Regions from separate parts of the Variovorax sp. 350MFTsu5.1 genome, predicted to be linked through region 2. Evidence: riboswitches for the same ligand, from Rfam matches in the RefSeq annotation. Region 2 holds a riboswitch; the other holds the start of a gene.
The links. Region 2 has a riboswitch for glycine ahead of ABL843_RS04045 (D-amino acid dehydrogenase). Riboswitches for the same ligand answer to the same signal wherever they lie in the genome.
Positions count from the first base shown of each region.

Region 1: linked by a shared signal. The riboswitch ahead of gcvT (glycine cleavage system aminomethyltransferase GcvT) and the one ahead of ABL843_RS04045 (D-amino acid dehydrogenase) in region 2 are both predicted to bind glycine.

Region 1 is NZ_CP157620.1:4,219,469-4,223,078, reverse strand. Features, by position in the region: gene gcvP (aminomethyl-transferring glycine dehydrogenase) at 1-294, opposite strand, end outside; gene gcvH (glycine cleavage system protein GcvH) at 463-834, opposite strand; gene gcvT (glycine cleavage system aminomethyltransferase GcvT) at 888-2,060, opposite strand; glycine riboswitch at 2,106-2,219, opposite strand; glycine riboswitch at 2,232-2,328, opposite strand; gene ABL843_RS19220 (DUF6506 family protein) at 2,349-2,558, opposite strand; gene ABL843_RS19215 (YkvA family protein) at 2,872-3,282, opposite strand; gene ABL843_RS19210 (hypothetical protein) at 3,332-3,610, opposite strand, start outside.
Region 2 is NZ_CP157620.1:948,921-952,530, forward strand. Features, by position in the region: gene ABL843_RS04040 (RtcB family protein) at 1-821, shown strand, start outside; gene ABL843_RS04045 (D-amino acid dehydrogenase) at 841-2,148, opposite strand; glycine riboswitch at 2,241-2,346, opposite strand; glycine riboswitch at 2,350-2,447, opposite strand; gene rfbB (dTDP-glucose 4,6-dehydratase) at 2,565-3,610, shown strand, end outside.

The sequences.
Region 1 (3,610 bases), 3.3 Mb from region 2:
GTGGTTGCCGTAGTAGCCTTGGCCGATGAAGTTGCGGAACACCTTGTTCTTCGATGCCATCGCCTTCAGCTCGGCCAGCGCATCGGCTTCGGTGACCGGCGCGGGCAGGCGCATCGGCTTCGAGCGGCGGATGGCGGCGGGCACGATGCCGTCGATCAGCTCCGCGCGCGTTTCCGACCCGATCGCCGGCAGCATGCGCGCCTCGTCCGCCGCGTCGATGCCGATGTGGCGGGCAATGAATTCTTCGGCGTTCTCGAGTTCTTGCAGGGTGGGGAGGGCAGCGGGCTTCGACATGGCAGTGCTGTTGATAAGAGCTTGGGGCGGGGAAGCGGGGTCAGAACGCAGAAGTCGCGAAGGTTTCGCAGAGGTCGCAGAAGGAAAACCAAAAGATGATTCGGTTTCTTCTGCGACTTCTGCGTAGTTTTTGTATTCCTTCTGCGTTCGGCTGTCCGATTTCGAGGATCAGGATTCGGCAGCGAACTTGTCGTACGAGGCCGCGTCCAGCAGCGCGTCGAGCTGCGAGGGGTCGCTCAGCTTGACCTTGAAGAACCAGCCGGCGGCCAGCGGGTCGCTGTTGGCGAGAGAGGGGTCGGCGCGCAGCGCTTCGTTCACTTCGGTGATCTCGCCCGAGACGGGCATGAACACGTCGGCGGCGGCCTTCACCGATTCGACGACACCGGCGACTTCGCCCTGGGCGAAGGTCTTGCCGACTTCGGGCAGGTCGACGAACACCACGTCGCCCAGCGCGTCCTGCGCGTGCACGGTGATGCCGACGGTGGCCGCGTCGCCTTCGGCCGACACCCATTCGTGGTCCTTGGTGTACTTGATGCTCATGGTGGAAAAACTCCTCGTGGAAAAAATGGATCGGGGGTGCAGAGCCTAGCCGGTCAGCCGCGGTAGTAGCGGGTGGGCACGAAGGGCATGGTCGACACTTCCATCGGCACCGGCTTGCCGCGCACGATGGCCTGCACGCGCGTGCCGGGCTCGGCGAAGGCGGTGGCCACGTAGCCCATGGCGATGCAGCGGTCGGCCGTGGGGCCGAGCAGGCCGCTGGTGACGAGGCCGATGTCCTGGCCTTCGAAAGACTGCAGCACCGTGCCGTCGCGCACCGGAATGCGCTCCAGCGCCACCAGGCCCACCCGCTTGCGCTTCAGCGTGTCGTGGTCGGTGTGGCCGGCCGCGCCTGCAGTGGCTGCGGAGAGCTGCGCCAGCACCTTCGCTGCGCCCGGAAAGCCGCCCTCGCGCGCACCGCCCGCGCGGCGCACCTTCTGCATCGCCCAGTTGAGCGAGGCTTCGACGGGTGTGGTGGTGGTGTCGATGTCGTTGCCGTAGAGGCAAAGGCCCGCTTCGAGCCGCAGCGAATTGCGCGCGCCCAGGCCGATGGGCTTGACCTCGGGCTGGGCCAGCAGCAGGCGGGCGAGGCGCTCGGCGTCGGATGCGGCCACCGAGATCTCGAAGCCGTCTTCGCCGGTGTAGCCGCTGCGGGTGACGAAGGCCGCAATGCCGTCGATCTGCACCGCGCCGCCCGTCATGAACACGAAGCGCTCGATGCCGGGCGACAGCCGCGCCAGCGTGGCCGCGGCCTGCGGGCCCTGCAGCGCGAGCAGCGCGTGGTCGGGCAGGGGGCGCACCTCGCAGCGCGAGCCGATCTTCTGCTGGATGTGCGCGATGTCGGCCACCTTGCAGGCGCCGTTGACGATCACGAAGATCGAGCCGTTGCCCTCGTTGAAGAACATCAGGTCGTCGAGGATGCCGCCCTCGTCGTTCAGCAGCAGGCCGTAGCGCTGCTTGCCGGCGGGCAGGTCGATCACGTCGACGGGCATCAGGGTCTCGAAGGCGGCCGCGGCGTCGGGGCCGACCAGGCGCAATTGACCCATGTGGGAGATGTCGAACAGGCCGGCCGCGTCGCGGGTGTGCTTGTGCTCGGCCATCAGGCCGGCCGGGTACTGGACCGGCATCGAATAGCCGGCGAAGGGCACCATGCGGGCGCCCAGCTCCAGGTGGAGGTCATACAGCGGCGTCTTGAGAAGTTCGGTAGCGGGGGCGGAAGAAGCGGCCACGGGGCACTCCAAAGGGGCAGTCGAAATCCATGACGCAAGCCATGGGCCACCCCTGCTGTCCGCTTTACCTGAGAGATTCGCCCCACGATCGGGGTTTGCTCCTTCGGTGGGCCGCTGCTCCTGTTTTGGATGCGGCGGCCTCTCTCCAGCAAGGAAACGCCGGTTTTCACCGGCGCCTCGTCAGTCCTTTTGCCTGAGCGTTCGGGGGAAACAGCCCCCTGCGCCTTCGGCGGCCCCGGCATGCGGGGCTCTCTCCTGACTTTCGAGAGTGTAGTTGATCGGGTATCGCTAGGAGAACAGACGGTGCATCGAGTCGATCGACTCCGGCCCGTACGCGACCACGCCAACGGGCACGGCGTAGTCGATGGCCTCGATGATCTTGCCCGCCCACACGGGGCTGAATCCGCCGCAGAGTTCGATGAGCTGTACACCTTCCCGAACCATCTCCTGCGCAACCTCGATACCTTCGGAGGCGGTTGCGACTCCTACGACCTTCATTCGGAACTTGTCTGTTCCCTGATGCTGGACAAATCGGTCTCCCGTCACGATGAATCCGAAACTTGTGAGAGCCATGGGCTTGTTCTCCCTTTATGCATTGATGAGCGTTGAGGCAAGCGGTGCCTCTGGCGGCTGCTTGCTCGGTTCAGCGTACACCTTGCAGCGCTTCGCATCCGCAAGATTCATGACCACCGGTTCCAGATGTCCGATGTACGGTCGGACACGGTGAAGCAATGCCGAAGCCGCTGGCGTCGGCCGGCTTTTCATTCGCAGCGATTCGGCGCGCTCCGCAACGACCATCTTCTCGATGCGCTCAGCGCACCCACAGGTACCACGCCCCTGCGGCGACCGCGATCCACACGGCCACGACCAGCGCGGCGCCCCAGCGGCTGGTCGGCCTCGAGCCCGAGCTTTGCATCCAGGCATCGGCCCGCTCGCGGCATTCGGCGAGCACGGACGCGGGAATCAGCCGGATCGTGAGCCAGATCAGCCCCGGCAGCAGCAGCACGTCGTCGACGTAGCCCAGCACCGGAATGAAGTCGGGGATCAGGTCGATCGGGCTGAGCGCATAGGCCACCACGAAAACACCCAGCGCCTTCGCATACCAGGGCGTGGAGGCGTGCCGGCAGGCGAACCAGAGGGTGACGCCGTCGCGCTTGAGGCGCCTGGCCCAGCTGCGAAGGCGCTCGGACAACGAGGTGGAGGCGGGAAGCGGGGAATTCACCCGGCGATGGTGTCACAGGCCGTGGCGGCCATCGCCCCGATCGAAGTCCTCAGTGAATCACTTCGGCCGGCGGCAGCAGCCGGTCGATGCGCTCGCGCAGCGACTCGGCGCGCTCCGCGCCCGCGGTCTTCTCGATCTCGGTGAGCATCAGCGCGGCGATGGTCAGCATGGCGTTGCGGTCGCGCGCCTCGCGCAGGGCGTCGCGCATCTGCAGCGCGAACTTCGGGTCGCGGCGCACGAACATGCGCTCGCAGATGTCGAACAGGAACATGCGCGTGGTCGCCAGCGAACGCTTGCCGTCGAAGGTGTCGGCCGAGGTGGCGACCTG
Region 2 (3,610 bases):
GTGCGCGGCACGCACCCGAGGCCTACACCGGCGGCCGCCACGAGGTGTTCCGCGACCCCTGCCTCGGCACACCGGGCAGCGGCAACCATTTCGTGGAGCTGCAGGTGGTCGACCATGTCCTGGACCGCCACGAGGCCTACCGTGCGGGCCTGAAGACAGGAGATGTGGTCGTGATGATCCACAGCGGCTCGCGCGACATCGGGTTCCATGTGGGTGGCCGCTGGATGGACCGTGCCCGCGACGAATGGCCCAAGGGCTTGCGCCATCCGAAGAGCGGTCTCTATGGTCTGGCGGGGCCGCTGGCCGACGAATACCTGGAGGCCATGGGCGTGGCGGCGCGCTACGCGTGGGCCAACCGGGTCGTGCTGGCCGAGCTGGTGCGGAAGGATTTCGCCGAACTGCTCGGCGCCGCGTCGTCGAAGCTGGTGGTGGACGTGCCGCACAACGTCGTGCTGCGGGAACACGGCATGAACATCCACCGCAAGGGAGCGACGCCGGCGAACGCGGGCGACTTGGCGCTCATTCCGGGCTCGATGGGCGACTACTCTTATCTGGCCTCCGGGCTCGGGCACGAGGACTGGCTCTGGTCGTGCAGCCACGGTGCCGGCCGACGGATGCGCCGGCAACAGGTGCGCGCGATGCGGCCAGCGCCCGCCGACCCCCAGGCCAGCTGGCAATGCGTGACCTTGCGCGAGGAGCGCCGGATCGAGGAGGCTCCGCAGGCCTACAAGCCGATCGGCGAGGTGATCGACGCACAGGAGCGCGCCGGGCTGATTCGATGCGCGGTGCGGCTCAGGCCCTGGATCACCTTCAAGGCGTGATCCGGGGCCTGCCGGCTCGTCAGCTCAGGGCGGGCTGCGGAACGCGCAGCTTGGGCGCAGGCATCCCCGTGAACGCGAAATCCACCTCCGGCTCCAGCCCGCTCACGATCCGCGCGATCGACTTGCCCGAGCCGCAGGCGTGCGTCCAGCCCAGGGTGCCGTGGCCGGTGTTCAGGAACAGGTTCGGCAGCTTCGTCTTGCCGATCAGCGGGACATTGCTCGGCGTGGCGGGGCGCAGGCCGGTCCAGAACTGGGCCTGGGTGGTGTCGCCGGCGCCGGGGAAGAGTTCTTCGACGCGGCGCACGATGGCCTCGCAGCGCACGCGGTTGAGGTCGCGGTCGTAGCCGTTGAGCTCGGCGGTGCCGGCGATGCGCAAGCGGTCGCCCGAAGCCGAGGTGTAGCGCGAGAAGACGAGCTTGAATTCGTCATCCGTCAGCGAGACCTGATGGGCCTTGGAGGCGTCCCTGACGGGCAGCGTCACCGAGTAGCCCTTGGCCGGGTAGATCGGCAGCCGGATGCCGAGGGGCGCGGCGTAGAGCGGGCTCAGCGAGCCCATCGCTAGCACGAAGGCGTCGCCGCGGATGCGCTGGAAGCGGCCTTCGCTGTCGGTGGCCTCGACGTGGTCGATGCTGCCGCCGGCCTCGCGCAGCGCGGTGACGGTGTGGCTCATCAGGAACTTCACGCCCGCGGCGGCGGCCAGCCCGACGAGTTCGCGCGCGAAGCGGTTGGCGTCGCCGGATTCGTCCTCGGCCGTGTAGGTGGCGCCGGCCAGCTTGGGGCGGATGTGGGCGAGGGCGGGCTCGATCTTCACGGCCTCGTCGGCCGAGATGACGCGGCGCTCGCAGCCCAGGGTGCGCATCTGCTCGGCGGGCTCGAGAGCACCGTCGAACTCCTTCTGCGTCGTGTAGAAGTGGAGGATGCCCTGGGTGCGCTGGTCGTAGCTGAGGCCGGTGTCGCGGCGCAACTGTTGCAACATCGAACGGCTGTATGTGCCCAGACGAACGATCTGTTCGATGTTGTGGCGGGTGCGCGCCGGCGTGCATTCGCGCAGGAACTGCAGGCCCCAGAGCCACTGACGCATGTCGGCGCGCATGCGGAAGAGCAGCGGGGCGTCTTCCTTGCCCAGCCATTGCAGCACCTTCAGCGGCGCGCTGGGGTTGGCCCAGGGTTCGGCATGGCTGACGGAGATCTGCCCGCCGTTGGCGAAGCTGGTTTCGGCGGCCGGGGTGGCCTGCCGGTCGATCACGGTCACTTCGTGGCCGAGTTGCTGGAGGTAGTAAGCCGAAGTCACGCCGAGCAGGCCGGCGCCGAGGACGATCACGCGCATTTCAAGTACCTTGAGGTTGCAGCGCTTGAACGGCGGGCGTGGATTGCTATTGAATGAATAGCAAAAACAACCGGACGACCGCAGTCCAAGTTGCCGCTCCCCCTGTCCTCGGTACCTGAGAGATTCACCCGCTGCGCCCGCAGAGGGTTTGCTCCTTCGGTGCGCCACATGGCGTGGCGGCTCTCCAGACGGCGTTTCAGTTGTTGCAGTACAGGCCCTTGCGAGGCCGACCTGAGCGTTTATGGGAGTTTGCGCCTTCGGTAGGGCCACCGGGTGGCCCGCTCTCCTGCAGTGGAGGCGATTGTAGGCGGAGCCTGCTCGGGCGCCAACCTCTGGATTCTCTCCCTTGGGCCAATGGGATAATCACCTGTTGATCTGCCGGACGGCGATCGTTCCACATAACTGCAGGGGACTTCATGATCCTGGTTACCGGCGGCGCCGGCTTCATTGGCGCCAACTTCGTACTCGACTGGATCGCGAACAGCGACGAGCCCGTCGTTAATCTCGACAAGCTGACCTACGCCGGCAACCTCGAGACCCTCGCGTCTCTCAAGGGCAACCCCAAGCACATCTTCGTGCAGGGCGACATCGGCGACAGCGCCCTGATCGACCGCCTGCTCGCCGAGCACAAGCCCCGCGCCGTGGTCAACTTCGCCGCCGAGTCGCATGTGGACCGCTCGATCCACGGCCCCGAGGACTTCGTGCAGACCAACGTGCTCGGCACCTTCCGCCTGCTTGAATCGGTGCGCGGCTTCTGGGGCGCACTGCCGGCCGAGCAGAAGTCGGCCTTCCGCTTCCTGCACGTCTCGACCGACGAGGTCTACGGTTCGCTCTCCAAGACCGACCCGGCCTTCACCGAAGAGAACAAGTACGAGCCCAACAGCCCCTATTCGGCCAGCAAGGCCGCCAGCGACCACCTCGTGCGCGCCTGGCACCACACCTACGGCCTGCCGGTGCTCACCACCAACTGCTCGAACAACTACGGCCCGTTCCATTTCCCCGAGAAGCTGATCCCGCTGATGATCGTCAACGCGCTGGCCGGCAAGAACCTGCCCGTGTACGGCGACGGCATGCAGGTGCGCGACTGGCTCTACGTGAAGGACCACTGCAGCGCCATCCGCCGCGTTCTCGAAGCCGGCAAGCTCGGCGAGACCTACAACGTCGGCGGCTGGAACGAGAAGCCCAACATCGAGATCGTCAACACAGTCTGCGCCCTGCTCGACGAACTGCGCCCCCGCGCCGACGGCAAGCCGTACAAGGAACAGATCACCTACGTCACCGACCGTCCCGGCCACGACCGCCGCTACGCCATCGACGCGCGCAAGCTCGAGCGCGAACTCGGCTGGAAGCCCGCCGAAACCTTCGACACCGGCATCCGCAAGACCGTCGAGTGGTATCTCGCGAACAGCGAATGGGTGCGCAACGTGCAAAGCGGCGCGTACCGCGAATGGGTCGAGAAGCA